One region of the [Bacillus] caldolyticus genome, then DNA from elsewhere that is predicted to be linked to it. Evidence: a T-box and tRNA genes for the amino acid it is inferred to sense, from the RefSeq annotation. Region 1 holds a T-box; the other regions hold tRNA genes.

The links. The T-box of region 1 lies ahead of leuS (leucine--tRNA ligase). A T-box ahead of a tRNA ligase gene usually reads a tRNA of that ligase, here a tRNA-Leu.
Region 2: it encodes a tRNA-Leu, which carries the amino acid that the T-box ahead of leuS (leucine--tRNA ligase) is inferred to sense. The anticodon was not compared.
Region 3: it encodes a tRNA-Leu, which carries the amino acid that the T-box ahead of leuS (leucine--tRNA ligase) is inferred to sense. The anticodon was not compared.

Annotation. Positions count from the first base shown of each region.
Region 1 covers NZ_CP025074.1:2,692,984-2,702,285, reverse strand. Annotated here, with positions in the region: gene CWI35_RS14070 (helix-turn-helix domain-containing protein) at 1-942, opposite strand, end outside; gene CWI35_RS14060 (rhodanese-like domain-containing protein) at 1,288-1,602, opposite strand; gene leuS (leucine--tRNA ligase) at 1,660-4,077, opposite strand; T-box leader at 4,153-4,374, opposite strand; gene CWI35_RS14050 (MDR family MFS transporter) at 4,466-5,665, opposite strand; gene CWI35_RS14045 (hypothetical protein) at 5,876-6,040, opposite strand; gene CWI35_RS14040 (YtzC family protein) at 6,059-6,322, opposite strand; gene CWI35_RS14035 (tRNA 5-(aminomethyl)-2-thiouridylate-methyltransferase MnmM) at 6,608-7,195, shown strand; gene CWI35_RS14030 (tetraprenyl-beta-curcumene synthase family protein) at 7,243-8,352, opposite strand; gene CWI35_RS14025 (gamma carbonic anhydrase) at 8,691-9,239, shown strand; gene metK (methionine adenosyltransferase) at 9,262-9,302, opposite strand, start outside.
Region 2 covers NZ_CP025074.1:1,761,428-1,770,729, forward strand. Annotated here, with positions in the region: gene tsaB (tRNA (adenosine(37)-N6)-threonylcarbamoyltransferase complex dimerization subunit type 1 TsaB) at 1-301, opposite strand, end outside; gene tsaE (tRNA (adenosine(37)-N6)-threonylcarbamoyltransferase complex ATPase subunit type 1 TsaE) at 298-756, opposite strand; rRNA gene rrf (5S ribosomal RNA) at 989-1,105, opposite strand; rRNA gene CWI35_RS09130 (23S ribosomal RNA) at 1,223-4,150, opposite strand; rRNA gene CWI35_RS09135 (16S ribosomal RNA) at 4,832-6,389, opposite strand; tRNA gene CWI35_RS09140 (tRNA-Gly) at 6,507-6,580, opposite strand; tRNA gene CWI35_RS09145 (tRNA-Pro) at 6,750-6,823, opposite strand; tRNA gene CWI35_RS09150 (tRNA-Arg) at 6,828-6,904, opposite strand; tRNA gene CWI35_RS09155 (tRNA-Leu) at 6,981-7,063, opposite strand; tRNA gene CWI35_RS09160 (tRNA-Leu) at 7,079-7,160, opposite strand; tRNA gene CWI35_RS09165 (tRNA-Lys) at 7,166-7,241, opposite strand; tRNA gene CWI35_RS09170 (tRNA-Gln) at 7,526-7,600, opposite strand; tRNA gene CWI35_RS09175 (tRNA-Asp) at 7,615-7,690, opposite strand; tRNA gene CWI35_RS09180 (tRNA-Glu) at 7,723-7,794, opposite strand; tRNA gene CWI35_RS09185 (tRNA-Ser) at 7,814-7,906, opposite strand; tRNA gene CWI35_RS09190 (tRNA-Asn) at 7,914-7,988, opposite strand; gene CWI35_RS09195 (SprT family protein) at 8,625-9,074, opposite strand; gene cmpA (cortex morphogenetic protein CmpA) at 9,164-9,277, shown strand; gene CWI35_RS09205 (Tex family protein) at 9,296-9,302, opposite strand, start outside.
Region 3 covers NZ_CP025074.1:1,444,843-1,454,144, forward strand. Annotated here, with positions in the region: gene CWI35_RS07545 (B3/B4 domain-containing protein) at 1-249, shown strand, start outside; tRNA gene CWI35_RS07550 (tRNA-Glu) at 550-621, opposite strand; tRNA gene CWI35_RS07555 (tRNA-Ser) at 626-718, opposite strand; tRNA gene CWI35_RS07560 (tRNA-Asn) at 726-800, opposite strand; tRNA gene CWI35_RS07565 (tRNA-Ile) at 1,010-1,083, opposite strand; tRNA gene CWI35_RS07570 (tRNA-Gly) at 1,090-1,160, opposite strand; tRNA gene CWI35_RS07575 (tRNA-His) at 1,481-1,553, opposite strand; tRNA gene CWI35_RS07580 (tRNA-Thr) at 1,561-1,636, opposite strand; tRNA gene CWI35_RS07585 (tRNA-Ser) at 1,993-2,083, opposite strand; tRNA gene CWI35_RS07590 (tRNA-Ile) at 2,103-2,179, opposite strand; tRNA gene CWI35_RS07595 (tRNA-Met) at 2,185-2,261, opposite strand; tRNA gene CWI35_RS07600 (tRNA-Ala) at 2,279-2,351, opposite strand; tRNA gene CWI35_RS07605 (tRNA-Pro) at 2,360-2,433, opposite strand; tRNA gene CWI35_RS07610 (tRNA-Arg) at 2,440-2,513, opposite strand; tRNA gene CWI35_RS07615 (tRNA-Leu) at 2,519-2,604, opposite strand; tRNA gene CWI35_RS07620 (tRNA-Gly) at 2,610-2,684, opposite strand; tRNA gene CWI35_RS07625 (tRNA-Lys) at 2,692-2,764, opposite strand; tRNA gene CWI35_RS07630 (tRNA-Thr) at 2,948-3,020, opposite strand; tRNA gene CWI35_RS07635 (tRNA-Phe) at 3,551-3,626, opposite strand; tRNA gene CWI35_RS07640 (tRNA-Asp) at 3,801-3,876, opposite strand; tRNA gene CWI35_RS07645 (tRNA-Met) at 3,882-3,958, opposite strand; tRNA gene CWI35_RS07650 (tRNA-Val) at 4,140-4,215, opposite strand; rRNA gene rrf (5S ribosomal RNA) at 4,224-4,340, opposite strand; rRNA gene CWI35_RS07660 (23S ribosomal RNA) at 4,452-7,381, opposite strand; rRNA gene CWI35_RS07665 (16S ribosomal RNA) at 7,924-9,302, opposite strand, start outside.

The sequences.
Region 1 (9,302 bases):
CACGCGCACGAGCGACAAAAGCGTGATGAGCCGAGCATCCAGCGGGGCGTCCTCTTTATAGATCAAACTGTTCTCGTAATGTTGCACCGCCTCGCGGTATTGACGTTTCATTCCTTTCAAGTGGCCGAGATTGTGTTCCACAATCCCAAGAAGCCGTCGATCATCCACCATCCTCGCCGCCTTTTGGGCCAGCAGACAATGGTCGACCGCTTTGTCGATCTCCCCGCAGCGCCGGTAGCAAATCGCCAGCAGCACATGGCATTCGGCGCTCCGCCGCAAGTCGTATTCCGCCTGGCTGAGCGCCAGCGCGCGCTCGGCGTAATGAAGGCATTGAAACCATTTCCACAGACGGCTGCATGCAAGCGCCGACAAGTAAGCCAAATCGGCCTCCTCCCCGCTCGTTTTCCATTCCCCCTTCAACAACTCTTCTGCCTTTTGATAACAATGCAAGGCGTCGTCATATTTTTCTTGACAATAATATAAAAGCCCAAAAAACTTCCAATAATAATAGCGCATGTCATCACTCAACGACCCATACCAGTCCCGCACGCTTTGCGCCGCCGTTTCCGCCCCCTTTTTGTCGCCAAGAAGCAGCCAATACCGGATTCGCATCAGCTGAAAATAAATCATGGCTTCGGCATCCCCAGACTGCTCGCATCGTTCTTTGACCGTTTCATACAGTTCCCGCGCGGCAGGCACATCACGGTTGGTCATCGCCTTATACCACGACATCACCCATTCGAACCATGAAGGCATTGTTTCGTTTCCACCCGGCCGGATGTCCAGCCGCCGAAACAGCCATTCGAGCACCTCTTGGCTCGGGATGACTTGGTTATTCTCAATTTTCGATAAATAAGAAACCGAAATAATGCCTTCAGCCGTTTCTTCTTGGGTCAGGCCTTTCATCAAGCGGGCGAATTTCAAGCGGTCGCCGAGTTTCAACAGAGAGCTCCTCCTTCGAACAAGTGTCTGATTTTACCGAAAATTATATCCTTTCCTTTTTTTTCTTGCATCACACTTTGGTACTAAAACAAAATGGAAAAAGCGCCCCAAAAAGCTGGGACGCTTTTTCGCTCCTACCCCGCAAGCGGACCGGGGAAGCGCAAGCCGCCGACGCATGAAAAGGCCCGCGGCAGCCAGCCATTCCTCTGCCTCTTGACTGAACGGGGCCGTTCGGATGGATCCATTTCCCATCCGCTGACACGTTCCGTCGTTTTGGTCTCGACAAAAACGGGATCACTTGGATGACGGCCCGCCGCCATGCCCTGTTCTTTGAGCCGGAAGCGCTTATCGCTTCGGCACTGTTTCGCCTTCCCACTCGAGCATGCCGCCCGTCATGTTGCGGACGCGATAGCCAAGCTCTTGCAAGTAGCGGCAGACGTTTTCGCTCCGCCGTCCGGAGCGGCAGACGAAAATATATTCTTCGTTGCGGTCGAATTCCTCAAGCCGATCGGGGATGTCGCCCATTTTAATATGTTTGGCGCCGGGGATCATGCCGAGGGCGACTTCCTCGTCTTCGCGCACATCGACAATGTTCAGCTTTTCCCCGCGTTCGAGTTTTTCTTTCACTTCAGCCGGCGTGATTTCCTTGATCTCTTCCATGGCAGATCGACCCCTTTCGTTGGTGGATCAGGAGCGGGCCGAAGCCCGCCCTCATCATCAGTTGGCGACGATATTGACGAGCTTGCCGGGGACGGCGATCACTTTGCGCACGGTTTTGCCCTCAAGCTGCTCTTTGATTTTTTCATCGGCGAGCGCCCGCTCCTCGAGCGCTTCTTTTGGCAAGTCAACTGGCACGTGCAAGCGCGACCGCACTTTGCCGTTGATTTGCACGACGATTTCCACGACGTCTTCCACAAGCTTCGTTTCATCATACGTCGGCCACGGTTCATAGGCGATCGTGTCCGTGTGGCCAAGCTTTTGCCACAGCTCCTCGCCGATGTGCGGGCAGACCGGCGACAAGAGCTTGACGAAGCCTTCCATGTATTCTTTTTTCATTTGCTCCGCTTTGTACGCTTCGTTGATGAACACCATAAGCTGCGAAATGGCGGTGTTAAAGCGCAAGGATTCGTAGTCTTCCGTCACTTTTTTCACCGTTTGGTGATAGATGCGCTCGAGCGTATCGTTTGCCGGTTCGTCGACAATGTTCGGGTTCAGTTCGCCATTCTCGGTGACAAAGAGCCTCCAGACGCGGTCGAGGAAGCGCCGCGCCCCGTCAAGCCCTTTCGTCGACCAAGCGATCGACGCCTCAAGCGGCCCCATGAACATTTCATACAGCCGCAAGGTGTCGGCCCCATGGCTTTCGATGATGTCGTCCGGGTTGACGACATTGCCTTTTGATTTGCTCATTTTTTCGTTGTTTTCGCCTAAAATCATCCCTTGGTTGAACAGCTTTTGGAACGGTTCTTTCGTCGGCACGATGCCAAGGTCATAAAGAAACTTATGCCAGAAGCGGGCATAAAGCAAATGCAGGACCGCGTGCTCCGCCCCGCCGATGTAGACATCGACCGGCAGCCACTTTTTCAGCTTTTCCGGATCGGCGAGCTGCTTGTCGTTGTGCGGGTCGATGTAGCGCAAATAATACCAGCAGCTTCCAGCCCATTGCGGCATCGTGTTCGTTTCGCGCCGCCCTTTTTTCCCGGTTTTCGGGTCGACAACATTGACCCATTCTTCGATGTTGGCCAGCGGCGACTCGCCCGTTCCCGACGGACGGATTTCATCCGTTTTCGGCAACACAAGCGGCAATTCCTCTTCCGGCACCGGCGTCATCGTGCCGTCTTCCCAATGGATGATCGGAATCGGCTCGCCCCAGTAGCGCTGGCGGCTGAACAGCCAGTCGCGCAGCCGGTACGACACTTTTTTCCGCCCTTTGCCGTGCTCCTCAAGCCAGGCGATCATTTTGTCGATCGCTTCCTGCTTGTTCAACCCGTTCAAAAACTCGGAGTTGATATGCTCGCCATCTCCGGTGTACGGTTCTTTTTCGATATCGCCGCCGGCGACGACTTCTTTCATCGGCAAGTGGAATTTTTTCGCAAACTCGTAGTCGCGCTCATCGTGCGCCGGCACGGCCATGATCGCTCCGGTGCCGTAGCTCATCAAGACGTAGTCAGCGATCCAAATCGGAAGCCGATCGCCGGTAACCGGGTGAATGGCGTACGCGCCGGTGAACACGCCCGTTTTTTCTTTCGCCAAATCGGTGCGCTCAAGGTCGCTTTTGCTTTGAATTTCCTTTAAGTAGGCGTCAACGGCTGGCTTTTGCTCCGGCGTCGTGATTTTTTCAACGAGCGGATGCTCCGGCGCCAAGACGGTGTACGTCGCGCCAAACAGCGTATCCGGACGCGTCGTGAACACGGTGAATGTTTCGTCATGGCCGTGGACGGCAAACTCGATTTCCGCTCCTTCCGAACGGCCAATCCAGTTGCGCTGCATCTCTTTAATGCTTTCCGGCCAGTCGAGCTCTTCCAAATCTTCAAGCAAGCGGTCGGCATAGGCGGTGATTTTCAGCATCCATTGCCGCATCGGCTTGCGGATGACCGGATGCCCGCCGCGCTCGCTCCGGCCGTTGATCACCTCTTCGTTCGCCAGCACCGTGCCGAGCGCCGGACACCAGTTGACCGGCACTTCATCCATGTAGGCGAGCCCTTTTTCATACAGCTTCAAGAAAATCCATTGCGTCCATTTGTAATAGTTCGGGTCGGTCGTATTGATCTCCCGGTCCCAGTCGTACGAAAAGCCAAGCGATTTGATTTGCCGGCGGAAATTGTCGATGTTTTTTTGCGTAAACTCCGCCGGGTCGTTGCCGGTATCGAGCGCATATTGCTCGGCCGGCAGCCCGAACGCGTCCCAGCCCATCGGGTGAAGGACGTTGTACCCTTGCATCCGCTTCATGCGCGCCAAAATATCGGTCGCCGTATATCCTTCTGGATGGCCGACGTGCAAGCCGGCGCCGGATGGATACGGGAACATGTCGAGAACGTAAAACTTCGGCTTGTCATCATCATCGGGCGTGCGGAACGTTTTGTTTTTCTCCCAATAGTCCTGCCATTTTTGTTCAATTTCGCGGTGGTTGAAGCTCATCGCAGCACTCCTCCTATCAAGTTCTACTTGCATCATTGACGAAAATATGTACAAAAAAACCCCCCATCCCCACAGCAAAGGGACGAGAGGCGCGCTTCCCGCGGTACCACCCTTTTTGGCGCGCCAAACGGCGCACCCGCTTTCTTCCTTAACGCGGATGGACGGCCGGCGCTGTCGATGACCGTTCACGCCGGCAACTCCGAGGCGAGTTCACGAGCCGACTTCGGTTGACTCGCACCATCCGTCAACTCTCTGCCGTCCGTCGGGCCCGCTACTGCTCCTCTTCACCGTTATTCGCCTTATTCGCACATGAATCGACCGATGAGTGGACAGAATGACAAATTTATTATTATTTTAAAAAATTTGTCGATCAATTGCAAGCCGAAATCTATACGGAAGCCGCGGTTTTTTCATCCGCGTTCTCCGTCCGCTTCGGGAGCCGACGATCATGCAAAAGCGCGGCCAGCACCGCCAATAAGGCAAACAATGCTAACATCATGATGAGCAGTTTCATTCCAAACAGATCGGCGACCGAGCCGCCGATGACCGGTCCGATCATCCGTCCGGCCGTGGCCGTCCCGTTGACGATTCCTTGGTAAAACCCGGCTTTCCCCGGGGGCGCCCATTCGTTCACCGCGGCCGGAATCGCCGGCCAGACGATCATCTCGGCGATCGTGAGCACAATCATGGACGCGGCAAACTCTGCAAACGAATGCGCCCCCAACAGCATGGCAAACGAAACGGCGAAAATAAAAAAACCGATCACGATTTGCCGCTTCAACGTCGGCATGAAGCGGCGGATGACCGCTGACAACAGCGGCTGGGCCAAGACGATCAACGCTCCGTTGATCGTCCAAAGCAAGCTGTACTGCCCGACTGGTATCCCGAGCTCGCGTGTATAGGCGGCGATCGTCGTCGACCATTGGACATAGCTCAACCAACACAGTCCATAGCCGGCGCAAAGGAGGGCAAACGCCCAGCCCGCGGAGCGGGATGGCGCTCTTTCCGCTTCTCCGGATCGTTTCTTTCTCGGCGGCGGCAAGAGCGGAACGCGGCGCAGCCCGGCCACAACCGTAAACAAAAACGCGGCATACAACAAAAGATTGGCGAAAAAAACGAGCGAGAACGAATATGAAGCGACAAGCCCGCCAAGCGCCGACCCGACGGCGACGCCGATGTTTTGCGCGACATACAAGGCGTTGAACGCCCGCCGCCCCCCTTCCGGCCAAATCGCCCCGGCGTACGCCGACGCGGCCGGAAAGACGACGCCGCTGCCAACGCCGACAAACGCCAAAAACACCGCATAATGCGGCCAACCGTGCCAAACGCTTAAGCCGCCGAGCGCGGCTATCGTCAACATCGCTCCGGCCAACAAAACGCGAAACCCGCCGATCCGGTCAAACAAAAAGCCGCCGGCCAAGCTGCCGATGACGCTTCCCCCAGAGTTGAGCATGAGCACGACACCAGCGACAGCGAGCGGCTGGCCGAGCTGTTCGTGCAAATAGATCGTGTTTAGCGGCCATAGAAACGACGCCCCTGTCACATTGAGCGCCATGCCGACAAGCAGCCACCAAAGAGCGCGGGGCATCGGTCATCATCCTTTTCTGGCTTTTATTTTGAGTTCCGAAATAATTGTAGGGGAAAACAGGAAAAAATGCAATCAAAAAGGCGGAGCGTTCCGATGCGTCCGCCACTTTTTTGCCAAACTAACTCCCCACGGAAACAATGGCTTTTGAAGCGGGGCTCCTGCGCGAAAAGAAGAACAAGTTGGAGCGGCTTCCGCCCCTTTGGCTTGTCGTCACCCGTTCCGCTGCTTGGAGCGGATCGGTTGGCCGCCCGTTTCCTCGTATTGCTTTTTCGCCAGCTTCACCGGGTCAAAGTCTTGACCAAGCTCAAGATCGTTATTGTTTTGGCCGTTGCGTGTTTTTTGTTCCGGATTCGTTTGTTTCAAGCGTCGCTTCATGTTGTGTTCCTCCTCGTTTCAGCGGTCAAGCAAAATCATGTCGTTTTGCAATTGCTCCAGTTGGAGCCGCATCCGATGCAGCTGCTCGCGCTGCTGGGCGTTGCAGCTTCGCGCCAAGTGCGCTAAATCGATGACCGTCTGCTCGAGCATCTGCTGGGCGTTGGTGTATTCGGTGATGTTGTAATGCTCCTGCTTTTGCGCTTCCGTATATTGCTCTTTCGCGTAGCGGATCACATCTTCACACCGCTGCAAAAATTCCTCAACGGATTGTCTTGTCGCCATGCGCTCACCTCGTTTCGTGATATTCCCTCATGTTTACTATGCGCCGCATAGGCCGGCCGTATCACGCCAATGATTGGCAGCGGTCGATTTTCCATGAAGTTTTTGTTACAATGCCGACGTGAGGATCTTCGTTCAGCTCGATCAATGTCGGTCAGCTCAAGGTTTTCTGTCACGCCGGCGCAGAGGATGGAAAGTTTAGGGGAAAAGCGATGGCATCCGACACTTTGGCGCAACGCCACGCCTGCCAACGTAAACGATGAAACGATCACAAGGAGGGGCCAACCGATGGCTTTGATGAACATTTTGCCGTTTGCCCGCTTTTTGCTTGATCAAGCAGTCAACGAAGGCGACATCGCCGTCGACGCGACCGTCGGCAACGGGCACGACACCGTGTATTTGGCCCAACGCGTCGGGGATTTCGGCCATGTGTTCGGCTTTGACATTCAGTCTGAGGCCATCACCGCCGCTTCCGCCCGCCTCGCGAAACATGGGCTATGCGGGCGGGCGACGTTGTTCGAGCGAAGCCATAGTGAACTGCTTGAGGCGCTTCCCGCCGATGTACACGGGCGCATCGCCGGCGCGGTGTTCAACCTCGGTTATTTGCCGGGCGGCAATAAGCAAATCGTCACCCAGCCGGAATCGACGATCGAAGCGGTCCGCCAGTTGCTTTCCGTCATGAAGCCGGGCGGCGTCATCGTTCTTGTCGTCTACCACGGCCATCCGGAAGGAAAGCGCGAACGCGACGCGCTCCTTGATTACGTCCGCTCTCTTGATCAACGGCGCGTCCATGCCTTGAAATACGAATTCATCAATCGGCAAAACAACCCGCCGTTTTTGCTCGCGCTCGAAACCCGGGCGGATAAGGGCGCCTGAATCAATCGGATCCCGCCCCTTTTGCCAATACAAGCAAACGGCCGCCCTTATGAAAAGGACAGCCGTTTTTGCCGCTCCTGCCAAAAGCGGTATGCTTTTCCGTTCCAATAGAAAAACTGCGACGCCGCCCCGCCGGCGCGGACGAGCCGGCGCGCCAGCCGGCGCAGCCCGCGCTGCTTTTTCACCTTGGCATCCGACAAATACAACCCAAGAAGCCCTCGGTGAATAAGGCGGTGAAACTCGCCGTGCGGAAGGGCGCCGACATGGCGGTCGGCCTCTTCGATGAAATGGCAAAGCCGCTCAAGCATCACCGTTTCATTCGGATAGTAAAAGCAAAAGTTTAAATCGCCGCCGTCCCGGTCTTCCTCCTGATCGATCAAATAGTCGAGCAAAATGTGCAGTCCTTGAATGTACGGAAAATAACCGTCGCGCACTTGTCTCGCCATCTCCGGCGGCAGCGATTCGCCAAACGCATAGGCGACGAGGCAGAAAATGCCGAGCGTCGAACCGGAGCAGGCGGAAAACTCATACCACTCCATCGGCGGCAAGGCGTCTTTGTATTGCGCGAACCATTTCTCCAGCCGCGGCACCCGCTCGCTCGCTTCAACATGTTTATGCACTTGCAAGTCGCAATAATATCCGGCCAATTCATGCAAAAATGGGGCGATCGTCTCATAATGGCGCACCGTCTCGAGCACCTCTTGGCACGTGCGGACAAGCGCCGGCAAATAGCCGCCGTCTTCCTGTTCGCGGCGATGGCGGTAATAGTTCGACGGCTCTGCTCCGATCGTCAAAGCGTCCGGCATCGAATCGTGCAAGGCGCGAAAGTCGAGCGGATCGAGCGAGGTGCTGCGGTCGCACAAATTATCCAAATAATCGCTGATCGTCTGGTAAGCAACGATAAAGCGGATGCAATCCTCCATGTTTTCTCCGGCCAAGAGCGCCAAAATGGAGCCGCCTTCGCAATGGAACGTTTTCGAAGCGATGCTCGCGAGCGCCTGGCGCCGCAATTCCGGGTCGGGAATGCGCTCGGCTTGGCGCCGCCAATAGGCAAGCTCGCGGTGGACAAGCGGAAGCACGTCACGATACACCATTTTCATCAAGGCGATGGGGTTTTTCGGAATGTTCAATCGGCTCACCTCAGGTGCAAACACCATGGTCTCGTCTCCTAGCATTTCCATCTTATCGGCAACCAAAATCGTTTCGCGTCTGAACAGCTTGCGATCTCGTCTTCCAGTATTGCCATCAATGCGGCCGGGGCAAACCATAAAAGGGTTGGCGACGGAGTGAAAAAGCCGCTCAACAACGGTTCTTCTCACGTTGAGAAGCTTTGTGAAATCGGATCTTCTTCCCCGATCCCAACCACTCATCGGGCGAAACGAAACGTTTTTCACCAATCCCGATTAGGCGCGCTCGCTTTCGTTGGCGATTTGGACGCAGCGTTGTACAATACATGGTGAACGATCGATTTTGCAACAGAAAGGAACGAACGCCCATGATTTACCCATACAAAGGCAAAACGCCGCAAATTGCCGCCTCCGCCTTTATCGCCGACTATGTGACGATCACCGGCGATGTCGTGATCGGCGAAGAGACAAGCATTTGGTTCAATACCGTCATTCGCGGCGATGTGGCGCCAACGGTGATTGGCAACCGGGTCAATATTCAAGATAACTCAATTTTGCATCAAAGTCCAAACAATCCGCTTATCATTGAGGACGGGGTGACGGTCGGCCATCAAGTCATTTTGCACAGCGCCATCGTTCGCAAAAACGCGCTCATCGGCATGGGCTCAATCATTTTGGACCGCGCGGAAATCGGGGAAGGCGCGTTTATCGGCGCCGGCAGTTTAGTGCCGCCGGGCAAAAAAATTCCGCCCAACACGCTCGCCCTCGGCCGGCCGGCGAAAGTCGTCCGCGAACTGACGGAAGACGATATCCGCGAAATGGAGCGCATCCGCCGCGAATATGTCGAGAAAGGGCAGTATTACAAAGCGCTGCAGCAACAGCGGACATCGTGCGCCGACAAAAAAGAGCTGCCGTGATCAGGCAGCTCTTTTTCTTTCATCACTTGTCCGCCAACGCCAGCGCTTGTTCTTTCAACAAGG
Region 2 (9,302 bases), 930 kb from region 1:
CGGCGAGCACCTCAAGGCTTGATACTCCAGCGATCGGAATACCGAGCGACCAGGCAAGCGTTTTCGCAATCGTCACGCCGATCCGTACCCCGGTATACGACCCCGGCCCTTTCGCTACAACGATTAAATCGAGATCTTTCGGAGCAACGTCACATCGTCGAAGCAACAACTCAATGGCTGGCATCGCCCGGGATGAATGGTCTTTTTTCACATTGGTGATGAATTCCCCTTTCACGACATCACCATCTACCAACGCAATGCCAAGCGGCATATTCGATGTATCAATTCCCAATACTTTCATGACGGAAAAATCTCCTTGCACAACTGTTCATAACGCTCCCCCGACGGCTCAAAGCGAAGCAACCGCTCATCGCCGCCACGATGAAACAAGAAAACGGTCAGCCGTTCCTCAGGCAACTGGCCGGCGATCAAATGCGCCCATTCAACAACCGTAACACCATCGCCAGCAAAATATTCGTCAAATCCAAGATCTTCCCATTCATCTTCAAGTCGGTATACATCCATATGATAAAGCGGAAGCCGACCATCATATTGCTTAATAATCGTAAACGTTGGGCTATTGACCGTTTGCGTAATGCCCAGCCCTTCAGCAAGACCTTTCGTAAACGTCGTCTTTCCCGCCCCGAGATCACCTTCTAATGCGATGACCATTCCCCGCTCAAGATGTTCCGCCAGCCGGCGGGCCACCGACTTCGTTTCTTCCGGAGAATGCACCAAAATTTCAATTTTTTTCATTTTGTTCTACCTTATCCCCTTTTATCATCTTCACTCTTGCTTTTGAAATTGTATCATATCCGAACATCTTGCCGCCACTTCCAAAACGAAAAATAGGCATAGGAGAAAGGGAAAAACAAAAAGGACGATCCCGCGCAGCCTTTTGGCTCGCTGACAGATCGCCCTGTTGCGCAATCGCCCCTAAAAAGAAAAAGGGAATGAGGCGTGTCGAAACTCCCTGGTGAATGAAGCTGCCTAGCAGCGACCTACTCTTGCAGGGGCGCTGGCCCCAACTACCATCGGCGCTGGAGGGCTTAACTTCCGTGTTCGGGATGGGAACGGGTGTTTCCCCTCCGCCATAGCCACTAGGCAAGCGGTTGGATTTTGACATCATTTATTATACTTGAAAAACAAACAATGTCAAGAAGGAAATTCATTCCTTCAAAACTAGATAACCGTCGGAAGAAGCCGCTCGCCTGCGCTTTTCTTGGTTAAGCCCTCGATCGATTAGTATCCGTCAGCTCCACGTGTCGCCACGCTTCCACCTCGGACCTATCGACCTCGTCATCTTCGAGGGATCTTACCCGCCTAACGCGGTGGGAAATCTCATCTTGAGGGGGGCTTCACGCTTAGATGCTTTCAGCGCTTATCCCGTCCGCACATAGCTACCCAGCGGTGCCCCTGGCGGGACAACTGGTACACCAGCGGTGCGTCCATCCCGGTCCTCTCGTACTAAGGACAGCTCCTCTCAAATTTCCTCCGCCCGCGACGGATAGGGACCGAACTGTCTCACGACGTTCTGAACCCAGCTCGCGTACCGCTTTAATGGGCGAACAGCCCAACCCTTGGGACCGACTACAGCCCCAGGATGCGATGAGCCGACATCGAGGTGCCAAACCTCCCCGTCGATGTGGACTCTTGGGGGAGATCAGCCTGTTATCCCCGGGGTAGCTTTTATCCGTTGAGCGATGGCCCTTCCATGCGGAACCACCGGATCACTAAGCCCGACTTTCGTCCCTGCTCGACCTGTCCGTCTCGCAGTCAAGCTCCCTTGTGCCTTTGCACTCTCCGAATGATTTCCAACCATTCTGAGGGAACCTTTGGGCGCCTCCGTTACCTTTTGGGAGGCGACCGCCCCAGTCAAACTGCCCGCCTGACACTGTCTCCCACCCCGCTAAGGGGTGCGGGTTAGAATTTCAATACCGCCAGGGTGGTATCCCACCGCCGCCTCCACCGAAGCTGGCGCTCCGGCTTCCCAGGCTCCCACCTATCCTGTACAAGCGATACCAAAATTCCATATCAGGCTGCAGTAAAGCTCCACGGGGTCTTTCCGTCCTGTCGCGGGTAACCTGCATCTTCACAGGTAGTATAATTTCACCGGGTCTCTCGTTGAGACAGCGCCCAAGTCGTTACACCTTTCGTGCGGGTCGGAACTTACCCGACAAGGAATTTCGCTACCTTAGGACCGTTATAGTTACGGCCGCCGTTTACTGGGGCTTCGGTTCGCACCTTCGCTTCCGCTAAGCGCTCCCCTTAACCTTCCAGCACCGGGCAGGTGTCAGCCCCTATACGTCGCCTTTCGGCTTCGCAGAGACCTGTGTTTTTGATAAACAGTCGCTTGGGCCTTTTCACTGCGGCTCTTCAGGGCTCTTCACCCCAAAGAGCACCCCTTCTCCCGAAGTTACGGGGTCATTTTGCCGAGTTCCTTAACGAGAGTTCTCCCGCGCGCCTTAGGATTCTCTCCTCGCCTACCTGTGTCGGTTTGCGGTACGGGCACCTCTTCCCTCGCTAGAGGCTTTTCTTGGCAGTGTGAAATCGGGGACTTCCGGATTACTCCGTCGCCGTCACCGCTTAGCCTTATGATCCGCGGATTTGCCTGCGGATCAGCCTCACGGCTTGGACAGGCTCTTCCAGCCGCCTGCTCGCCCTATCCTCCTGCGTCCCCCCATCGCTCAAACGGGAAGAAGGTGGTACAGGAATCTCAACCTGTTGTCCATCACCTACGCCTTTCGGCCTCGGCTTAGGTCCCGACTAACCCTGAGCGGACGAACCTTCCTCAGGAACCCTTAGGCTTTCGGCGCAGAGGATTCTCACCTCTGTTTTCGCTACTCATACCGGCATTCTCACTTCTAAGCGCTCCACCAGTCCTTCCGGTCTGGCTTCTCTGCCCTTAGAACGCTCCCCTACCGATGACCAACGGTCATCCCGCAGCTTCGGCGGCACGTTTAGCCCCGGTACATTTTCGGCGCAGAGTCACTCGACCAGTGAGCTATTACGCACTCTTTAAATGGTGGCTGCTTCTAAGCCAACATCCTGGTTGTCTCGGCAACTCCACATCCTTTTCCACTGAACGTGCACTTCGGGGCCTTAGCTGGCGGTCTGGGCTGTTCCCCTCTCGACCACGGATCTTATCACTCGCAGTCTGACTCCCGGGCATAAGTCATTGGCATTCGGAGTTTGACTGGGTTCGGTAACCCGTTGAGGGCCCCTAGCCCAATCAGTGCTCTACCTCCAACACTCTTAAACCCGAGGCTAGCCCTAAAGCTATTTCGGGGAGAACCAGCTATCTCCAAGTTCGATTGGCATTTCACCCCTACCCACACCTCATCCCCGCACTTTTCAACGTGCGTGGGTTCGGGCCTCCAGCCGGTGTTACCCGGCCTTCACCCTGGACATGGGTAGATCACCTGGTTTCGGGTCGACGACGACGTACTTCACGCCCTATTCAGACTCGCTTTCGCTGCGGCTCCGCCTCTTCGGCTTAACCTCGCACGCCATCGTCACTCGCCGGTTCATTCTACAAAAGGCACGCCATCACCCATCAACGGGCTCTGACTACTTGTAGGCACACGGTTTCAGGTTCTCTTTCACTCCCCTCCCGGGGTGCTTTTCACCTTTCCCTCACGGTACTGGTGCACTATCGGTCACTAGGGAGTATTTAGCCTTGGGAGATGGTCCTCCCTGCTTCCGACGGGATTCCTCGTGTCCCGCCGTACTCAGGATCCGCTCGGGAGGGAACGAAGTTTCGACTACAGGGCTCTCACCTTCTCTGGCCGGCCGTTCCAGACCGGTTCGTCTACCCCGTTCCTTTCTCACTCCCATCGTGAGCGGTCCTACAACCCCAAGAGGCACGCCTCTTGGTTTGGGCTGTTCCCGTTTCGCTCGCCGCTACTTAGGGAATCGCATTTGCTTTCTTCTCCTCCGGGTACTAAGATGTTTCAGTTCCCCGGGTGTGCCCTCCATGCCCTATGGATTCAGGCATGGATACTGCCCCATTACGGACAGTGGGTTCCCCCATTCGGACATCTCCGGATCAACGCTTGCTTACAGCTCCCCGAAGCGTTTCGGCGTTTGCCCCGTCCTTCATCGGCTCCTAGTGCCAAGGCATCCACCGTGCGCCCTTTCCAGCTTAACCTATTGCGCTCTCGGCTTCTTCCTTTGCTTTATCGGTTATCTAGTTTTCAAGGAACGAAGTAGCTCCTTTGAATTCGCTTCTTCGCTGGTTTGCGTCGAGGAATTCGGCTTCTCCGAATCCACTTGTAGACGCAGACGCAAACGAGACTGCTTCTTGAATTTGCTTCTCTGCAGTCTTGCATCGAGGAATCCCGCTTCCTCGAATCTGCTAGAAGACGCAGATGCAAAGTAGCTCCTTTGAATTCGCTTCTTCGCTGGTTTGCGCCGAGGAATTCGGCTTCTCCGAATCCACTTGTAGACGCAGACGCAAACGAGACTGCTTCTTGAATTCACTTCTCTGCAGTCTTGCATCGAGGAATCCCACTTCCTCGAATCCGTTTGTAGACGCAAAGCGACTTCTTTGAACAAACTTCCTTGCGGCTTTGTGCCGAGGAATCTTGCTTCCCTGAACCTGCTAGCAGACGCAGGCACAGATGCAAAGCAACTGAAGGAATTTCTCATTCCTTCAAAACTGAACGAAACAGAAGCGCGTTTTGCTTTGAATAACGACTGATGTCTAGCTCCAGCGCCTGGCTCTCTTCTGCCAAATAACCTTCCCCCTCGGGGTGCAAGCACCCCTGCGGGTGAAGAACATTTGGCTTCGAGAGCCAAACGCGGCGCTTCCGCTTTTCTTCGTCCTTAGAAAGGAGGTGATCCAGCCGCACCTTCCGGTACGGCTACCTTGTTACGACTTCACCCCAATCACTTGCCCCACCTTCGGCGGCTGGCTCCCGTAAGGGTTACCTCACCGACTTCGGGTGTTGCAAGCTCTCGTGGTGTGACGGGCGGTGTGTACAAGGCCCGGGAACGTATTCACCGCGGCATGCTGATCCGCGATTACTAGCGATTCCGGCTTCATGCAGGCGAGTTGCAGCCTGCAATCCGAACTGAGAGCGGCTTTTTGGGATTCGCTCCCCCTCGCGGGTTCGCAGCCCTTTGTACCGCCCATTGTAGCACGTGTGTAGCCCAGGTCATAAGGGGCATGATGATTTGACGTCATCCCCACCTTCCTCCGACTTGTCGCCGGCAGTCCCTCTAGAGTGCCCACCTTCGTGCTGGCAACTAGAGGCGAGGGTTGCGCTCGTTGCGGGACTTAACCCAACATCTCACGACACGAGCTGACGACAACCATGCACCACCTGTCACCCTGTCCCCCCGAAGGGGGAACGCCCAATCTCTTGGGTTGTCAGGGGATGTCAAGACCTGGTAAGGTTCTTCGCGTTGCTTCGAATTAAACCACATGCTCCACCGCTTGTGCGGGCCCCCGTCAATTCCTTTGAGTTTCAGCCTTGCGGCCGTACTCCCCAGGCGGAGTGCTTATCGCGTTAGCTGCAGCACTAAAGGGTGTGACCCCTCTAACACTTAGCACTCATCGTTTACGGCGTGGACTACCAGGGTATCTAATCCTGTTTGCTCCCCACGCTTTCGCGCCTCAGCGTCAGTTGCAGGCCAGAGAGCCGCCTTCGCCACTGGTGTTCCTCCACATCTCTACGCATTTCACCGCTACACGTGGAATTCCGCTCTCCTCTCCTGCACTCAAGTCCCCCAGTTTCCAATGACCCTCCACGGTTGAGCCGTGGGCTTTCACATCAGACTTAAGGGACCGCCTGCGCGCGCTTTACGCCCAATAATTCCGGACAACGCTCGCCCCCTACGTATTACCGCGGCTGCTGGCACGTAGTTAGCCGGGGCTTCCTCGTGAGGTACCGTCACCGCGCCGCCCTCTTCGAACGGCGCTCCTTCGTCCCTCACAACAGAGCTTTACGACCCGAAGGCCTTCTTCGCTCACGCGGCGTCGCTCCGTCAGGCTTTCGCCCATTGCGGAAGATTCCCTACTGCTGCCTCCCGTAGGAGTCTGGGCCGTGTCTCAGTCCCAGTGTGGCCGGTCACCCTCTCAGGCCGGCTACGCATCGTCGCCTTGGTGAGCCGTTACCTCACCAACTAGCTAATGCGCCGCGGGCCCATCCGCAAGTGACAGCCAAAGGCCGCCTTTCAACCAAAGACCATGCGGTCTTCGGTGTTATCCGGTATTAGCTCCGGTTTCCCGGAGTTATCCCGGTCTTGCGGGCAGGTTGCCCACGTGTTACTCACCCGTCCGCCGCTGACCAAATCAGAGCAAGCTCCGATCCGGTCCGCTCGACTTGCATGTATTAGGCACGCCGCCAGCGTTCGTCCTGAGCCAGGATCAAACTCTCCAAAGAAAGTTGATTGGCTTTTTGCTTCAGCCGCAGCACCAAAGGCGCTAAGCGGCCTCCGCTTTTCGTTGCGCTTCGTTTCGTTCAGTTTTCAAGGAACGAAATAATCCTATGGACTCTTCATGGAGCGGGTGATGGGAATCGAACCCACGACATCAGCTTGGAAGGCTGAGGTTTTACCACTAAACTACACCCGCATATTTTTTGATGAAACACCCATCACAATCTTTCATGCCCCTTCCTCTGCCAGCTGATTCAAAGAAGCTGGATGCGTCGGGGCAACTCGAAGCGTATTCGGCGAAGTGAAGGCTCGTGGCTGAGGTTTTACCACTAAACTACACCCGCATAATATTTAGTTTAACAAAATCGGGAAGACAGGATTTGAACCTGCGACCCCATGGTCCCAAACCATGTGCTCTACCAAGCTGAGCTACTTCCCGATGATGGCGCGCTCGAGAGGATTCGAACCCCTAACCTTCTGATCCGTAGTCAGATGCTCTATCCAATTGAGCTACGAGCGCAATAGATTATTGCACCAAAGAGACGGATTATATTTTAGCAACTCGCTGTGTTGCTGTCAATAGTTTATCTAAAAAATGCGGTCGAGAGGACTTGAACCTCCACGGGGTCGCCCCCACTAGGCCCTCAACCTAGCGCGTCTGCCATTCCGCCACGACCGCATATTGACTAATCAGTGCGGGTGGAGGGACTTGAACCCCCACGCCGTGAGGCGCCAGATCCTAAGTCTGGTGCGTCTGCCAATTCCGCCACACCCGCTAATATGGTGAGCCATGGAGGACTCGAACCTCCGACCCTCTGATTAAAAGTCAGATGCTCTACCTACTGAGCTAATGGCTCATGGTTGGGTATACACTCCAGGTACTACCTAGCTCTACCTGCCTCTTCCTCTGCCAGCCTATTCAAAGAAGCTAGGTGCGTCGAGGCAACTCGAAGCAAACTCGAAGATGCAGCGCTCGTTACTGAGCTAATGGCTCATGGTTGGGTATACACTCACAGTGAACGATGTCCCTTCCTCTACAAGCATATTCAAGGAAGCAAGATGCGTCGGGACAACTCGCAACGAACTCGAAGATGTAGCGCTCGTTACTGAGCGAATGGCTCATGTATTTAACACATAAAAATGGCTGGGCCAGCTGGATTCGAACCAGCGCATCACGGAGTCAAAGTCCGTTGCCTTACCGCTTGGCTATGGCCCAGCGATTTAGTGCAATGGCGGTCCCGACGGGACTCGAACCCGCGATCTCCTGCGTGACAGGCAGGCATGTTAACCACTACACTACGGGACCACAAATCGCGGGGATCACCCCGCGCTATTCAGTGACCCGTACGGGATTCGAACCCGTGTTACCGCCGTGAAAGGGCGGTGTCTTAACCACTTGACCAACGGGCCACGCATATACGTATTGGAGTGGCGGAGAAGGCGGGATTTGAACCCGCGCGCCGTAAAGCCACGACCTAACGGTTTAGCAAACCGTCCCCTTCAGCCACTTGGGTACTTCTCCAAAGAAATGGCTCCGCAAGTAGGATTCGAACCTACGACCTACCGGTTAACAGCCGGTTGCTCTACCGCTGAGCTATTGCGGAATGATGAAAAAATTATATGTCATGCATATCTTTACGATGTGCTCGTTGCCTCTTCCTCTGCCAGCTAATTCAAGGAAGCGAGATGCGTCGAGGCAACTCGCAGCCAATTCGAAGATGTGAGGCTCGTCGCTGAGCTATTGCGGAATGATGTTTGACAATCGACATTGTTTATTATATTGAGCAACTTGTCGTTTGTCAATACGTTTTCCCGCAACTTCCTCTGCTGTTTTCCGCCGTTTAGCGACGGCTTTTATAATTTAGCACACGATCATCCTGATTGTCAACCTTTTTTCGCAAAATGTTTTGTTTGATTATTGGCGTTGACTGGACATTATAGTTTAACAATTCTTGACGAAAAGGCAGCTTGTCTATTTTCTCGACTGACGAACACCAAGGCGTGACGGAAGACCGAACAGCCACCCGCTTCACAGACCCATGCATGGGTCTGAAAGCGGCGTTGTTCAGTCGCCCGACAGTCGATCAAATGCCGAGGCTATGGAAAAGCTGCAAATGTTAAAGTTTCAAATTGCATCTACTCTGAAAATACCTGAGCTTCAAAATGTGTAAAACTGTAATATTCGACATAGAGATATTTTCATCCTTCCGATGGCAACCAAATTTTTCTGTCATGGAAGCCTAGGATCGTTTGAGCTTGCTTCGGCAGCGGCCGCAAACATAACGGTCTATGTTGATCCGTCTTTTGCGGCGGTAGGTGAGGCCGCATGACGTGCAAATGTATGTGTAGATCGTTTTCGGCGCTTTTGTATTTCGGATAAGCGGACGGCAGTAGCGAGGCGCCCCCACTTTTTGCAGCAGTTCGCGGAAGTCGCGGTCGCGGTGGCGGTAGCCTTTTCCCTCAAGGTGCAAGTGGTAATGGCAAAGCTCGTGTTTGATGATGGCGATCAATTCTTCCTCGCCGAACTGCTCGTAATGTTTTTTATTGAGCTCAATGTTGTGCGTTTGCAACATGTAGCGCCCGCCGGTGGTGCGCAAACGAGGGTTGAAGAAAGCGGTATGGCGAAACGGCTTGCCGAACACGCGAATGGAAATTTGTTCGACAAGGGCTTGCAGCTGCTTTTGGTCCATGGCGGGTCTCTCCTTCATCTTTTGGCACAGGACAATTCACCATTACATACATATATATTACCTTTCCACTGTCAGGGAGGTGACTGATTTTGCCTACATGGCTGAAAAATCAGATGAGACGAGCCTACTATGAGAAAAACCGTGAGCAAATTAAACTGTTGAACCAATGCTGGTTTTTTTATCGGAGAAAACACTGCTCCTAAGGCAGTGCTTTCTCCATTTCACTCT
Region 3 (9,302 bases), 1.2 Mb from region 1:
ATCGCGTTAAACGGCCGCACAGTCAACTTTGCCAACAAACTCGTCAGCAAAGATGAACGAGGGCCGTTTGGCAGTCCGATCGTCGATTCGGAGCGGACCGCCGTGACGAGAGAAACGAAAAACGCTTTGCAAATCGTTTACTTTCTCCCATCAACGCCAGAAGAAACCGCCAAGCGCCAGCTTCAAGCCATCCAAACGATGTTTGTGCAAATTCATGGCGGCGAAGCCGACGCCCAATTGTTCATTTGATCTTCCCCCCACTTTCCTGCTGTTGGAAACGGGGGACTCCCTCCCTACTTGAACTCTCTCCCACCTACGCTCACGCGTGGAAGTGGGGGTCTTCTCGGTTTAGGGTGATAAAGAAAAAAACGCAATGCCTCGTTCTTTAACGAAACGAAACACTGCGTTGTCCCCAACAATCATAACGTAATTTTAAAGCTAACGAGAGATATTATAACAGACTTCCACACGCATCGCAAGAAAAAAACGCAAAAATCGACAAAAGAAATTGTACAAAAGGGCACCAGAATCTCTGGTGCCAGCAACCAGTGACCCGTACGGGATTCGAACCCGTGTTACCGCCGTGAAAGGGCGGTGTCTTAACCACTTGACCAACGGGCCATTATGGCGGAGAAGGCGGGATTTGAACCCGCGCGCCGCAAAACTGCGACCTAACGGTTTAGCAAACCGTCCCCTTCAGCCACTTGGGTACTTCTCCAAAGAAATGGCTCCGCAAGTAGGATTCGAACCTACGACCTACCGGTTAACAGCCGGTTGCTCTACCGCTGAGCTATTGCGGAATGATGAATAACTATATGTTATGCACATCTTCCAAATGTGCTCGTTGCCTCTTCCTCTGCCAGCTAATTCAAGGAAGCGAGATGCGTCGAGGCAACTCGCAGCGAATTCGAAGATGTGAAGCTCGTCGCTCCGATTTTGCTGTGGAACGATGGGGCATTGTTCGCCCATTATTATAGCGAATGACCCAAAAATATTCAATGGAAAATAATGGGCCTAAGTGGACTTGAACCACCGACCTCACGCTTATCAGGCGTGCGCTCTGACCAGCTGAGCTATAGGCCCATAAAAAGCGGGTGATGGGAATCGAACCCACGACATCAGCTTGGAAGGCTGAGGTTTTACCACTAAACTACACCCGCATATCATTTAGTTGAACATCCGCCACGCTGCTTCCATGCCCCTTCCTCTACCAGCTGATTCACAGAAGCCAGATGCGTCGGGGCAACTCGAAGCAGATTCGATGATGCAGATGCTCGTGGCTGAGGTTTTACCACTAAACTACACCCGCATATCATTTAGTTGAACATCCGCCACGCTGCTTCCATGCCCCTTCCTCTACCAGCTGATTCACAGAAGCCAGATGCGTCGGGGCAACTCGAAGCAGATTCGATGATGCAGATGCTCGTGGCTGAGGTTTTACCACTAAACTACACCCGCAAATATAGAATATAATGAAAAGGGCGACTAGTGGGAATCGAACCCACGCATGCCAGAGCCACAATCTGGTGCGTTAACCACTTCGCCATAGTCGCCTCGTTCTGGTGCCGGCTGCAGGACTTGAACCCGCAACCTACTGATTACAAGTCAGTTGCTCTACCAATTGAGCTAAGCCGGCATATTTAAAATTAGCTAGTGACTCATGTTGTCTGCCTGGTTGTGCCTCTTCCTCTGCAAGCTGATTCGAGGAAGCTGAGTGCGTCGAGGCAACTCGCAGCCAATTCGATGATGCCGATGCTCGTCTCTACCAATTGAGCTAAGCCGGCATATTTAAAATTAGCTAGTGACTCATGTTGTCTGCCTAGTTGTGCCTCTTCCTCTCCCAGCTAATTCGAGGAAGTCAAATGCTCGGTGTCCCTTCCTCTGCAAGCTTATTCAAAGAAGTGGGATGCGTCGGGACAACTCGCAGCAGATTCGACGATGCGAATGCTCGTCTCTACCAATTGAGCTAAGCCGGCACGATTTTAAAGTGCATGGCGGAGGAGGAGGGATTCGAACCCCCGCGCGCCTTGCGGCGCCTCTCGGTTTTCAAGACCGACCCCTTCAACCACTTGGGTACTCCTCCAAAAAAGCAACAATAATAATGGTGGACCTTGTAGGACTCGAACCTACGACCGGACGGTTATGAGCCGTCTGCTCTAACCAGCTGAGCTAAAGGTCCGATAATGGTGGCGGTGGAGGGGATCGAACCCCCGACCTCACGGGTATGAACCGTACGCTCTAGCCAGCTGAGCTACACCGCCAAATTTAAGTCAAAAGGTGGAGCCTATCGGGATCGAACCGATGACCTCCTGCTTGCAAAGCAGGCGCTCTCCCAGCTGAGCTAAGGCCCCATGATAAATCGGGAAGACAGGATTTGAACCTGCGACCTCACGGACCCGAACCGTGTGCTCTACCAAGCTGAGCTACTTCCCGACAAAACGCGCTCGAGAGGATTCGAACCCCTAACCTTCTGATCCGTAGTCAGATGCTCTATCCAATTGAGCTACGAGCGCACAAGTGCCGAGGGCCGGACTCGAACCGGCACGGTAGTTACCTACCCCAGGATTTTAAGTCCTGTGCGTCTGCCAATTCCGCCACCCCGGCGGAAGTGGAGCGGAAGACGGGGCTCGAACCCGCGACCCCCACCTTGGCAAGGTGGTGTTCTACCGCTGAACTACTTCCGCAAGACGATGAGCCATGGAGGACTCGAACCTCCGACCCTCTGATTAAAAGTCAGATGCTCTACCTACTGAGCTAATGGCTCATGGTTAGGATAACACTCTACAGCTTCGTTTCACTCTACCTGCCTCTTCCTCTCCCAGCCGATTCAAAGATGCCAAGTGCGTCGAGGCAACTCGAAGCAAACTCGAAGATGCAGCGCTCGTTACTGAGCTAATGGCTCGCGGTTGCCGCCTTAATGGCTTAAGGGGTTATTAAGGAATAAGAATGCCGGCTGCAGGACTTGAACCCGCAACCTACTGATTACAAGTCAGTTGCTCTACCAATTGAGCTAAGCCGGCACATTTAAAATTAGTTAGTGACTCATGTTGTCTGCCTAGTTGTGCCTCTTCCTCTGCAAGCTGATTCGAGGAAGCTGAGTGCGTCGAGGCAACTCGCAGCCAATTCGATGATGCCGATGCTCGTCTCTACCAATTGAGCTAAGCCGGCACATTTAAAATTAGCTAGTGACTCATGTTGTCTGCCTAGTTGTGCCTCTTCCTCTGCAAGCTGATTCGAGGAAGCTGAGTGCGTCGAGGCAACTCGCAGCCAATTCGATGATGCCGATGCTCGTCTCTACCAATTGAGCTAAGCCGGCACATTTAAAATTAGCTAGTGACTCATGTTGTCTGCCTAGTTGTGCCTCTTCCTCTGCAAGCTGATTCGAGGAAGCTGAGTGCGTCGAGGCAACTCGCAACAGACTCGACGATGCGAATGTTCGTCGCTACCCATTGAACTAAGCCGGGGTGGTTTGAACATCTGACATGTCTGTGAACTACTCCCACTTAGCTTTGCATGAAGCGGGAACCTTCTTTCGGAACTATGATAAAAATGGTGGCTCGGGACGGAATCGAACCGCCGACACAAGGATTTTCAGTCCTTTGCTCTACCGACTGAGCTACCGAGCCATATATTATTTTTTAACTCGCTCGTTGAATTGCTCTGTGCCTCTTCCTCTACAAGCTGATTCAAAGACGCTCGATGCGTCGAGGCAACTCGAAGCGAATTCGATGAAGCGGATGCTCGTCTCTACCGAATGAGCTGCTGAGCCGTATTTTTCATCTTTCACAATTTTGAAAGAATGGCGGTCCCGACGGGACTCGAACCCGCGATCTCCTGCGTGACAGGCAGGCATGTTAACCACTACACTACGGGACCAATTTTGGTTGCGGGGGCAGGATTTGAACCTGCGACCTTCGGGTTATGAGCCCGACGAGCTACCGGACTGCTCCACCCCGCGATGATGAGAAAGTAAGTTGATTTTCACAATGCTTTTAGTGTTGTTGTTCGTTGCCTCTTCCTCTACAAGCTGATTCAAAGACGCTCGATGCGTCGAGGCAACTCGAAGCGAATTCGATGAAGCAAAGGCTCGTTGCTCCACCCCGCGATGATGAGAAAGTAAGTCAGCTTTTATATTAAGATGGTGGAGGATGACGGGATCGAACCGCCGACCCCTTGCTTGTAAGGCAAGTGCTCTCCCAGCTGAGCTAATCCTCCACGAAATTGCCTAGCAGCGACCTACTCTTGCAGGGGCGCTGGCCCCAACTACCATCGGCGCTGGAGGGCTTAACTTCCGTGTTCGGGATGGGAACGGGTGTTTCCCCTCCGCCATAGCCACTAGGCAACAATGGACAAGTCTTATTATAAGGAAAGTTGACCTGTTGTCAAGACTTTTTCATTCCCTCAAAACTAGATAACCGTGCTCAGGAAGAAGCCGCTCGCCTGCGCTTTTCTTGGTTAAGCCCTCGATCGATTAGTATCCGTCAGCTCCACGTGTCGCCACGCTTCCACCTCGGACCTATCGACCTCGTCATCTTCGAGGGATCTTACCCGCTTTGCGCGGTGGGAAATCTCATCTTGAGGGGGGCTTCACGCTTAGATGCTTTCAGCGCTTATCCCGTCCGCACATAGCTACCCAGCGGTGCCCCTGGCGGGACAACTGGTACACCAGCGGTGCGTCCATCCCGGTCCTCTCGTACTAAGGACAGCTCCTCTCAAATTTCCTCCGCCCGCGACGGATAGGGACCGAACTGTCTCACGACGTTCTGAACCCAGCTCGCGTACCGCTTTAATGGGCGAACAGCCCAACCCTTGGGACCGACTACAGCCCCAGGATGCGATGAGCCGACATCGAGGTGCCAAACCTCCCCGTCGATGTGGACTCTTGGGGGAGATCAGCCTGTTATCCCCGGGGTAGCTTTTATCCGTTGAGCGATGGCCCTTCCATGCGGAACCACCGGATCACTAAGCCCGACTTTCGTCCCTGCTCGACCTGTCCGTCTCGCAGTCAAGCTCCCTTGTGCCTTTGCACTCTCCGAATGATTTCCAACCATTCTGAGGGAACCTTTGGGCGCCTCCGTTACCTTTTGGGAGGCGACCGCCCCAGTCAAACTGCCCACCTGACACTGTCTCCCACCCCGCTAAGGGGTGCGGGTTAGAATTTCAATACCGCCAGGGTGGTATCCCACCGTCGCCTCCACCGAAGCTGGCGCTCCGGCTTCCCAGGCTCCCACCTATCCTGTACAAGCGATACCAAAATTCCATATCAGGCTGCAGTAAAGCTCCACGGGGTCTTTCCGTCCTGTCGCGGGTAACCTGCATCTTCACAGGTAGTATAATTTCACCGGGTCTCTCGTTGAGACAGCGCCCAAGTCGTTACACCTTTCGTGCGGGTCGGAACTTACCCGACAAGGAATTTCGCTACCTTAGGACCGTTATAGTTACGGCCGCCGTTTACTGGGGCTTCGGTTCGCACCTTCGCTTCCGCTAAGCGCTCCCCTTAACCTTCCAGCACCGGGCAGGTGTCAGCCCCTATACGTCGCCTTTCGGCTTCGCAGAGACCTGTGTTTTTGATAAACAGTCGCTTGGGCCTTTTCACTGCGGCTCTTCAGGGCTCTTCACCCCAAAGAGCACCCCTTCTCCCGAAGTTACGGGGTCATTTTGCCGAGTTCCTTAACGAGAGTTCTCCCGCGCGCCTTAGGATTCTCTCCTCGCCTACCTGTGTCGGTTTGCGGTACGGGCACCTCTTCCCTCGCTAGAGGCTTTTCTTGGCAGTGTGAAATCGGGGACTTCCGGATTACTCCGTCGCCGTCACCGCTTGGCCTTATGATCCGCGGATTTGCCTGCGGATCAGCCTCACGGCTTGGACAGGCTCTTCCAGCCGCCTGCTCGCCCTATCCTCCTGCGTCCCCCCATCGCTCAAACGGGAAGAAGGTGGTACAGGAATCTCAACCTGTTGTCCATCACCTACGCCTTTCGGCCTCGGCTTAGGTCCCGACTAACCCTGAGTGGACGAACCTTCCTCAGGAACCCTTAGGCTTTCGGCGCAGAGGATTCTCACCTCTGTTTTCGCTACTCATACCGGCATTCTCACTTCTAAGCGCTCCACCAGTCCTTCCGGTCTGGCTTCTCTGCCCTTAGAACGCTCCCCTACCGATGACCAACGGTCATCCCGCAGCTTCGGCGGCACGTTTAGCCCCGGTACATTTTCGGCGCAGAGTCACTCGACCAGTGAGCTATTACGCACTCTTTAAATGGTGGCTGCTTCTAAGCCAACATCCTGGTTGTCTCGGCAACTCCACATCCTTTTCCACTGAACGTGCACTTCGGGGCCTTAGCTGGCGGTCTGGGCTGTTCCCCTCTCGACCACGGATCTTATCACTCGCAGTCTGACTCCCGGGCATAAGTCATTGGCATTCGGAGTTTGACTGGGTTCGGTAACCCGTTTGGGGCCCCTAGCCCAATCAGTGCTCTACCTCCAAGACTCTCAAACCCGAGGCTAGCCCTAAAGCTATTTCGGGGAGAACCAGCTATCTCCAAGTTCGATTGGCATTTCACCCCTACCCACACCTCATCCCCGCACTTTTCAACGTGCGTGGGTTCGGGCCTCCAGCCGGTGTTACCCGGCCTTCACCCTGGACATGGGTAGATCACCTGGTTTCGGGTCGACGACGACGTACTCACACGCCCTGTTCAGACTCGCTTTCGCTGCGGCTCCGCCTCTTCGGCTTAACCTCGCACGCCATCGTCACTCGCCGGTTCATTCTACAAAAGGCACGCCATCACCCATCAACGGGCTCTGACTACTTGTAGGCACACGGTTTCAGGTTCTCTTTCACTCCCCTCCCGGGGTGCTTTTCACCTTTCCCTCACGGTACTGGTGCACTATCGGTCACTAGGGAGTATTTAGCCTTGGGAGATGGTCCTCCCTGCTTCCGACGGGATTCCTCGTGTCCCGCCGTACTCAGGATCCGCTCGGGAGGGAACGAAGTTTCGACTACAGGGCTCTCACCTTCTCTGGCCGGCCGTTCCAGACCGGTTCGTCTACCCCGTCCCTTTCTCACTCCCATCGTGAGCGGTCCTACAACCCCAAGAGGACATGCCTCTTGGTTTGGGCTGTTCCCGTTTCGCTCGCCGCTACTCAGGGAATCGCGGTTGCTTTCTTCTCCTCCGGGTACTAAGATGTTTCAGTTCCCCGGGTGTGCCCTCCATGCCCTATGGATTCAGGCATGGATACTGCCCCATTACGGACAGTGGGTTCCCCCATTCGGACATCTCCGGATCAACGCTTGCTTACAGCTCCCCGAAGCGTTTCGGCGTTTGCCCCGTCCTTCATCGGCTCCTAGTGCCAAGGCATCCACCGTGCGCCCTTTCCAGCTTAACCTATTGCGCTCTCGGCTTCTTCCTTACTGTCTAGCTTCGGCTCGCCGCCGCTCGGGGTCAAATAACCTTCGCCTTCGGGATGTGAACATCCCTCCAGGCGAAGAACATTTGCCCATCGCGGCGAAACGCTCGCCTCCGCTTTTCCGGTTATCTAGTTTTCAAGGAACGAGACTGCTTCTTGAATTTGCTTCTCTGCAGTCTTGTGCCGAGGAATCTTGCTTCCCTGAACCTGCTAGCAGACGCAGGCACAGATGCAAAGCAACTACGTTGAAACAGCTTCCTTGCAGCTTTGCGTCGAGGAATCCAGCTTCTCTGAATTCACTTGTAGACGCAGACGCAAAGCAACTGAAGGAATTTCTCATTCCTTCAAAACTGAACGAAACAGAAGCGCGTTTTGCTTTGAATAACGACTGATGTCTAGCTCCAGCGCCTGGCTCTCTTCTGCCAAATAACCTTCCCCCTCGGGGTGCAAGCACCCCTGCGGGTGAAGAACATTTGGCTTCGAGAGCCAAACGCGGCGCTTCCGCTTTTCTTCGTCCTTAGAAAGGAGGTGATCCAGCCGCACCTTCCGGTACGGCTACCTTGTTACGACTTCACCCCAATCACTTGCCCCACCTTCGGCGGCTGGCTCCCGTAAGGGTTACCGCACCGACTTCGGGTGTTGCAAGCTCTCGTGGTGTGACGGGCGGTGTGTACAAGGCCCGGGAACGTATTCACCGCGGCATGCTGATCCGCGATTACTAGCGATTCCGGCTTCATGCAGGCGAGTTGCAGCCTGCAATCCGAACTGAGAGCGGCTTTTTGGGATTCGCTCCCCCTCGCGGGTTCGCAGCCCTTTGTACCGCCCATTGTAGCACGTGTGTAGCCCAGGTCATAAGGGGCATGATGATTTGACGTCATCCCCACCTTCCTCCGACTTGTCGCCGGCAGTCCCTCTAGAGTGCCCACCTTCGTGCTGGCAACTAGAGGCGAGGGTTGCGCTCGTTGCGGGACTTAACCCAACATCTCACGACACGAGCTGACGACAACCATGCACCACCTGTCACCCTGTCCCCCCGAAGGGGGAACGCCCAATCTCTTGGGTTGTCAGGGGATGTCAAGACCTGGTAAGGTTCTTCGCGTTGCTTCGAATTAAACCACATGCTCCACCGCTTGTGCGGGCCCCCGTCAATTCCTTTGAGTTTCAGCCTTGCGGCCGTACTCCCCAGGCGGAGTGCTTATCGCGTTAGCTGCAGCACTAAAGGGTGTGACCCCTCTAACACTTAGCACTCATCGTTTACGGCGTGGACTACCAGGGTATCTAATCCTGTTTGCTCCCCACGCTTTCGCGCCTCAGCGTCAGTTGCAGGCCAGAGAGCCGCCTTCGCCACTGGTGTTCCTCCACATCTCTACGCATTTCACCGCTACACGTGGAATTCCGCTCTCCTCTCCTGCACTCAAGTCCCCCAGTTTCCAATGACCCTCCACGGTTGAGCCGTGGGCTTTCACATCAGACTTAAGGAACCGCCTGCGCGCGCTTTACGCCCAATAATTCCGGACAACGCTCGCCCCCTACGTATTACCGCGGCTGCTGGCACGTAGTTAGCCGGGGCTTCCTCGTGAGGTACCGTCACCGCGCCGCCCTCTTCGAACGGCGCTCCTTCGTCCCTCACAACAGAGCTTTACGACCCGAAGGCCTTCTTCGCTCACGCGGCGTCGCTCCGTCAGGCTTTCGCCCATTGCGGAAGATTCCCTACTGCTGCCTCCCGTAGGAGTCTGGGCCGTGTCTCAGTCCCAGTGTGGCCGGTCACCCTCTCAGGCCGGCTACGCATCGTCGCCTTGGTGAGCCGTTACCTCACCAACTAGCTAATGCGCCGCGGGCCCATCCGCAAGTGACAGCCAAAGGCCGCCTTTCAACCAAAGACCATGCGGTCTTCGGTGTT